3 regions of the Priestia sp. FSL R5-0597 genome follow, and region 1 is predicted to be linked to each of the others. Evidence: riboswitches for the same ligand, from Rfam matches in the RefSeq annotation. Region 1 holds a riboswitch; each other region holds the start of a gene.
What was found. Region 1 has a riboswitch for S-adenosylmethionine ahead of MKX72_RS06575 (bifunctional homocysteine S-methyltransferase/methylenetetrahydrofolate reductase). Riboswitches for the same ligand answer to the same signal wherever they lie in the genome.

Region 1 (2,201 bases):
GGTCGTGCTTTTGTTTCTTGTTGCATCAGTGTTGCCATTGCCAAGTTGCTGATGCGAGGTGAGGCAAGAGAATTATCAGCTAATGTAATAGCATCTACGCCGACTTTATCAAGTGCTTTTGCGCCTTCTAAAAATTTCGTCGGACCAAGCTGTTTAGGCGGATCCAGCTCGACGATAACCGAGCGGCGCTTCTTCACAATTTCGTGCATATGAGGTTTATCCTGCTGCTCACGCTCTTGAACCGTAACGGCTGGTCTCATTTTAACGACTTTGCTTGTAATCGGAGGCAGGTCTTTTAAGGCAGACGACATGGCGCGTACGTGAGCTGGTGTTGTACCGCAACATCCTCCAATTAAGCGAACCCCTTGTTCGCGGAATAAACGCGCGCTTTCTACAAAGTAGTCTTCATTCGTTTCATATTCCAGCTTGCCTTCCACATACGCCGGAAGGCTGGCATTAGGGTAAGCAGATAAGAAAGCACGATCAGGAAGCGGTACTTCTTCAAGAGACTGAATCATATGATAAGGACCTAAACGGCAGTTTAGCCCGACAACATCTGCTCCCAAGTCTTCTAATTCTTTTAATGCATCTGCTAAAGGACGCCCATCTTGCAGTACGCCAATATCATGCAGGGAAACGTGGGTAATAATAGGCTTATCCGTTTCTTTTCTTGCTAGTGTAAGAACGGTCTTTAATTCTTCGAAATCATAGTATGTTTCAAATAAAAGGCCATCCACGCCTTCATTTAAAAGCCAAAACATTTGTTCACGAATGCTTCGCTTAACCTCTTCTAAACTAATAGCATTTTTTTGGAAAGAACGAATTCCACCAAGTGTACCAACCACGTAAGCCTGATCTTTTGCAGCTTGTTTCGCTAATTTTACACCAGCAACATTGATGTCTTTGACTGAATCTTCTAATCCATAACGGGCAAGTTTTTGATAATTAGCAGCGTACGTATTTGTTTGAATAACGTTTGCACCAGCTTCTACATAGGCTCTATGAATACGAGAAACCTCTTCTGGTTTGGTGATGTTTAGTTCTTCAAAACAGCTGTCAATACCGTGTGAGTAAAGGAGGGTACCAGTGGCACCATCCCCAATTAAAATTTTAGACTTTAAATCTTCAAGTAACCCCATGTCAAAACCTCCTTAAATTGTTCCGCTTCTATTTCACGAGTGATTCGTTTTATGCAATATGCCGATAAAATAGAAAAAGTCTTCTTAAGAAGAAGACTTTTTTCGCCTTCTTATCTTCCAAGCAATAAATTGCTTGCTGGATTTAGCACCATGTCTCTAACGACTGGTTGCTGAGGTTTCAAAGGGCCAGTCCCTCCACCTCTCATGATAAGAATCAATTGTATATAATTGAAACATATTTTTTTAAATAGAAAGAATACTTATTTAATAATTTATCTGATTTTTAGAAATTATACAACAGTAAATTGTGAATTTCCAGCAAATATTGAGGAAAATTTAAAAGCTAAAGGGAAAATATCCGTATATTTTGTTTGAAAACTGCCGTTATGTTAAGGGATAAAGGGTTTTCATGAAAAAAACAAGAAGGAAATAAAAAAACGAAAAAGGAACAGCACCGGGTGAGGCGAGGATTTACATATAAAAGGCTCGTCTTTTTTTAACCGTTTCTACATATAGTGAACTATGAAGGGTAGAAGGGTGATGGGCATGAAAAGGTGGAAAATCACGCTGCAGGTTGCTGCTACGTATGTAGGCACCGTTGTAGGAGCCGGTTTTGCAACAGGCAAGGAAATTGTTCAATTTTTTACACAGTACGGGGAACTTGGAATGGTTGGAATTTTGGTCAGCGGCTTGTTTTTTATTTGGCTAGGTTCGAAAATGATGCTGCTTTCGCACGCAATTGGGGCTTCTTCTTATCAGCAGCTTAATACATATTTATTTGGTGATGTACTTGGAAAAGCGGTAAACGGTGTAATGATCGTCATTTTATTTGGAGTAACTTCAGTCATGCTAGCGAGTACGGGGGCAATAGGAAAAGAACAGTTCGGGCTGTGGCCTCCTGTTGGGATGATTTGTACAATTGTTTTAACTTATATATTTATCGCAAGAGGAATTAACGGTATTTTAATGGTTAATTCTCTTGTTGTGCCGATGATGCTTTCATTTGCTTTTATCATCTTTGTGCCAAATGTCAGCTATTTCTCACTGATTCAAACGAAGCCA
Region 2 (2,201 bases), on a different contig from region 1:
GGCAAACAACAAAAGCAGCAACAACAACGAGTTATTAGTATATGGTGCTGAACAAGCAATCGATCAAATGAAGTATGAAATTGCGAGCGAATTTGGTGTAAACCTTGGTGCTGACACAACTGCACGTGCAAACGGATCAGTAGGTGGCGAAATCACTAAGCGTCTGGTACAAATGGCTGAGCAACAACTTGGCGGCGGACGTTTCTAATAAAACTTTATAATAATGGCTGAAGGAAGAATGAACTTCATTCTTCCTTTTTTCCGTTATAAGATCCGCCTATTTATCGTATTTCAACACATCTAGAATGCTACTTATGTAAAATTAAAAAGCGATTCTCACTTTTTAGTTGGCTCCCCAGACATCTTGAGCAATTTTAATTATGTGACTAATTTTATTCCACTGTTCCTCTTCTGTTAATACATTTCCTTCTTCTGTACTTGCAAAGCCACATTGCGGACTCAATGACAAGTTAGCTAGAGGAACATACTGACTTGCTTCTTGGATTCTTTGCCTAATAACCTCAGTATCTTCTAGTGTAGGAAATTTAGATGTTACTAACCCTAATACAACAGTTTGATTGTTACCTGTAAAGCTTTTTAATGGTTCAAAATCTCCTGAACGGTTGTCATCATATTCAAGAAAAAGCCCATCTACATGTAAGTTAGCAAAGATTGCATCGGATATAGTATCATAGCCACCACTTGTGATATAAGTAGATCTAAAGTTTCCACGGCAAATATGCATAGTAATGAGCATATCTTCAGGCTTTTTAGAAATAGCATCATTTAAACAACTTACTCTAGTATTGATAATGTCTTTTACATCCATACCCAGCTTCTCAACAACCGCATTGATGCGTTCTTCAGAAACAAAATCAATCCACGAAGTATCGTCTAATTGTAGATAACGGCAGCCTGCGTCGTAAAAGACTTGAATCGCTTTCTGATAAGCAGCCACAGTATCATGATAAAATTGATCTCTGTTTCCATTGTAATATGTATCTTCTTGAATTCGAGTAAATAACATGTTTGGGCTTGGAAGTGAGAATTTAGCGACTTGGCTTCCATCACCATGGCGTTCGACAGCTTCTTTTAAAAACGTGAAATGTTCTACCATATAATGATGATTGAAGTCTACTTTACCTACTACCTTAATCGCGTTATTTTTGGTTTTTGCACCCTTGAATTGGCTGATATATTCTGTCTCAAACTGCTCTACACCTTCTAAGCCTGATAAGAAGTCCAAATGCCACCAAGAACGTCTAAATTCACCGTCCGTGATAGATTTAAGACCTACTTCAATTTGCTTCTGGACAAGCTTTTCAATTTCTTTATCCTCTACAGATTTTAGATCGGCTTTATTAATTGTACCATTTGCATACGCTTTTCTTGCTTCTTTAAGGGGAGTTGTGCGTAAAAAGCTGCCTACGTGATCAGCTTTAAATGGAGCCTTCACTAGTGTCTTTGTCATGAGTTTGTCTCCTTCTTTCTTTTTAAAATAAAAAACCTCTTCTTAAAAATAAGAAGAGGTTAATAATCATTATGGGTTCTCTTCTTATCTTCAAGCAAATTGCTACTGGAATTGGCACAGTACTTTAACAGTCTGTTGCCGAGGCTTCCTAGGGCCAGTCCCTCCACCTCTCGAGATAAGAATATTCAATTTATTTAACTAGAAGAAATATTACACTTGTTTTCTTAGCTTGTCAACAAAAAATTGGAAAATCAGAAATAGTACATCTCTTATCTCATTACCCACTACAGTAAGGGTTCTTCTTTGTTTTTGGTTTGGACAGGAAAGCTTATCGCAATAGCTACATAGTATTTAAAGAATTTTGGCTCCATTACCTAATTGTTATTTATCTTCACTAATTGTACTAAAAAAATACCTGACTCCATTATACCTAGCCTCTTCATTGCACTTTGCAAGGAGCGCTATTCCTCACTTCTAATTTCTCTCTTTGATTCATTTCTTAGAGCGAATACGCTAAACCAATCTTTCATATAGTCACATCTTCTTGCAAATACGAAAAGAGCAACCATCATATACTGGCTGCTCTCTCCTAGCAAAAATGCACTCACATCAATGTGAATGTGAACGTATTCATATTACAGCACTTCATTGATAAAAAAAGAAATAATTTCTATTTGCCTTTATACATAGTTAATCGTTCTTTTGCTAAATTAATTAATTCCTTTAACTC
Region 3 (2,201 bases), 2.1 Mb from region 1:
GTCACAAGCGATTCAGCTCATGTATCCCATTTGCCTTTAGATTGGATTCACTTGGTTATGTCTCAACCTCTTTTGGAAAACCGTACGAAACCTTGTAGCAGAAGGCTCAGTCAAACGTTATAATAGATAATGAATGATGATATATTCTCTATATTTGTCATATATTTGTATTACATATGTAATTGAAGAAAAACATTCACTTGATATACTGTTTAATGACTTAACTTTATCTTAACATTCACAGTGAAATGCGTGTTTATAGAGGCTTAAAACATACACAGCAAATGGAGGAGCTATCATGGCAAACGAAAAGATGCAAGAAGGACTCAATCGTTTTATTAAGGAAGATTTAAATGACCTTTTAGGTAGACTGTTCCCCCTAATGGACCGAGAATGTGCGGAAGAAAAGAGAATGCTTATCGAAACGGCGGTAGAGTACATCTATTCTTCAGGGTATCATCAAGGAGCAAAAGACTTGATCGAAACACATCGAAAAGATGATTACAAATTATTAAGGCAAAAATTAGCGTCAACGCCTCCTGAAAACTAATTTTTTTGAAATTTCTTTTGACAACATAAATGTAAGGTGTTAAGATGACTCTACATTCAAAATATTATAAACAATTAAAACTCTTATTGAGAGAGGCGGAGGGACTGGCCCTGTGAAGCCCGGCAACCATTTAACAATCTTGTTAAAAAGGTGCTACATCCTGCAAAGCGTACAGCTTTGAAAAATAAGAGAGGATTTCATAGATACTATGCCTCTCTATTCATGATAGAGAGGCTTTTTATTTTATGTGAATATGTTTTGAATGAACAATTTCATAGAAATGCATCAGGTGCTGTGTAACGAATGTACGCAGCTTAAAAGGGAAGACCGGTGAAAAGCCGGCGCGGTCCCGCCACTGTAATGGGGAGCAACTTATTAACCACTGTTTCATGTTGAAATGGGAAGGGATAGGAAGCGATGAACCTAAGTCAGGAGACCTGCCTGTTGTATGCACTTAAGCTCTACGGGATATAGAGAGGAGTGAGGAATACGTGTTGAGAAAAACAGGCTATCTCAACTTTAGTTAAGTATGCGTATCATCTCTCTTTTCATTTCGAAAAGGGAGATTTTTTAGTTTAGCGATAAAAAAATATATAGGGAGTGGAAAAAATGAGCAGTGTAAAAAGTTCAAATGTAGGTTATCCAAGAATTGGTGAAAAACGAGAATGGAAAAAAGCGCTTGAGCAGTTTTGGGCAGGAAAGATAGAGAAAGATATCTTTCTTCAGGAAATTGAAGCTCTTCGTCTTGGGCATCTGAAAAAACAGCGTGACGCAGGAATTGAATTAATTCCAGTCGGCGATTTTAGCTTATACGATCACGTGTTAGATACAGCCGCTATGTTTGGTTTGGTGCCAAAGCGCTTTGAATATAACGGAGGCCCGGTATCCCTTGAAACGTATTTTGACATCGCCCGAGGAACAAAAGGTGCGGTAGCCTCTACGATGACAAAATGGTTTAACACAAATTATCACTATATCGTACCAGAGCTTGACGAATGTACGCCTGCCCTTGTAGAAAATCGTCCGCTTCAATTTTACAAAGAAGCAAAACAAAAGCTGAATATCAAAGGCAAACCCGTTATTTTAGGTCCAGTAACATTTGTGAAGCTGTCAAAAGGATATAAAAAAAGTGAGTTTAAAAAAGTAGTTGAACAGTTTGTTCCTCTTTATGCAACAATCTTAGCGGAGCTGGAGGCAGAAGGGGTCGAGTGGGTACAAATAGATGAGCCGATTTTAGCTACAACGCTATCAAAAGAAGACCTGGCACTGTATAAAGAAGTCTATGAAGCTTTGAAAAAAGCGGCACCGAATGTAAAAGTCATTTTGCAGACGTACTTTGACAGCGTAGATTACTATAAAGAAGTAGTTGCTCTTCCTGTTCACGGAATTGGATTGGATTTTGTACATGACCGAGGCGAAAATCTCACGGCGCTTAATAAATATGGTTTTCCAACTGATAAAGTGCTGGCAGCAGGAGTGATTGACGGACGAAACATTTGGCGTGAAAACTTGGACGAACAGCTTTTAACAATCAGTGAAATTGAAGAAGCTGTATCAAAAGACCGTTTGATTCTGCAGCCTTCATCAAGTTTATTACATGTTCCTGTCACGGTGAAAAGCGAAAAAACCATTGAGCCAATTCTAAAAAACG

Region 2: it holds a riboswitch for S-adenosylmethionine, as region 1 does, so the genes downstream of both, MKX72_RS27095 (5-methyltetrahydropteroyltriglutamate--homocysteine S-methyltransferase) here and MKX72_RS06575 (bifunctional homocysteine S-methyltransferase/methylenetetrahydrofolate reductase) in region 1, are expected to answer to the same signal.
Region 3: it holds a riboswitch for S-adenosylmethionine, as region 1 does, so the genes downstream of both, metE (5-methyltetrahydropteroyltriglutamate--homocysteine S-methyltransferase) here and MKX72_RS06575 (bifunctional homocysteine S-methyltransferase/methylenetetrahydrofolate reductase) in region 1, are expected to answer to the same signal.

Annotation. Positions count from the first base shown of each region.
Region 1 is NZ_JBBOUZ010000001.1:1,297,031-1,299,231, forward strand. Features, by position in the region: gene MKX72_RS06575 (bifunctional homocysteine S-methyltransferase/methylenetetrahydrofolate reductase) at 1-1,139, opposite strand, end outside; SAM riboswitch class I at 1,247-1,353, opposite strand; gene MKX72_RS06580 (YkvI family membrane protein) at 1,686-2,201, shown strand, end outside.
Region 2 is NZ_JBBOUZ010000002.1:76,117-78,317, forward strand. Features, by position in the region: gene MKX72_RS27090 (alpha/beta-type small acid-soluble spore protein) at 1-208, shown strand, start outside; gene MKX72_RS27095 (5-methyltetrahydropteroyltriglutamate--homocysteine S-methyltransferase) at 344-1,471, opposite strand; SAM riboswitch class I at 1,553-1,653, opposite strand; gene MKX72_RS27100 (hypothetical protein) at 2,142-2,201, opposite strand, start outside.
Region 3 is NZ_JBBOUZ010000001.1:3,391,913-3,394,113, reverse strand. Features, by position in the region: gene MKX72_RS17745 (hypothetical protein) at 1-40, shown strand, start outside; gene MKX72_RS17740 (hypothetical protein) at 299-550, shown strand; SAM riboswitch class I at 631-741, shown strand; cobalamin riboswitch at 821-1,009, shown strand; gene metE (5-methyltetrahydropteroyltriglutamate--homocysteine S-methyltransferase) at 1,160-2,201, shown strand, end outside.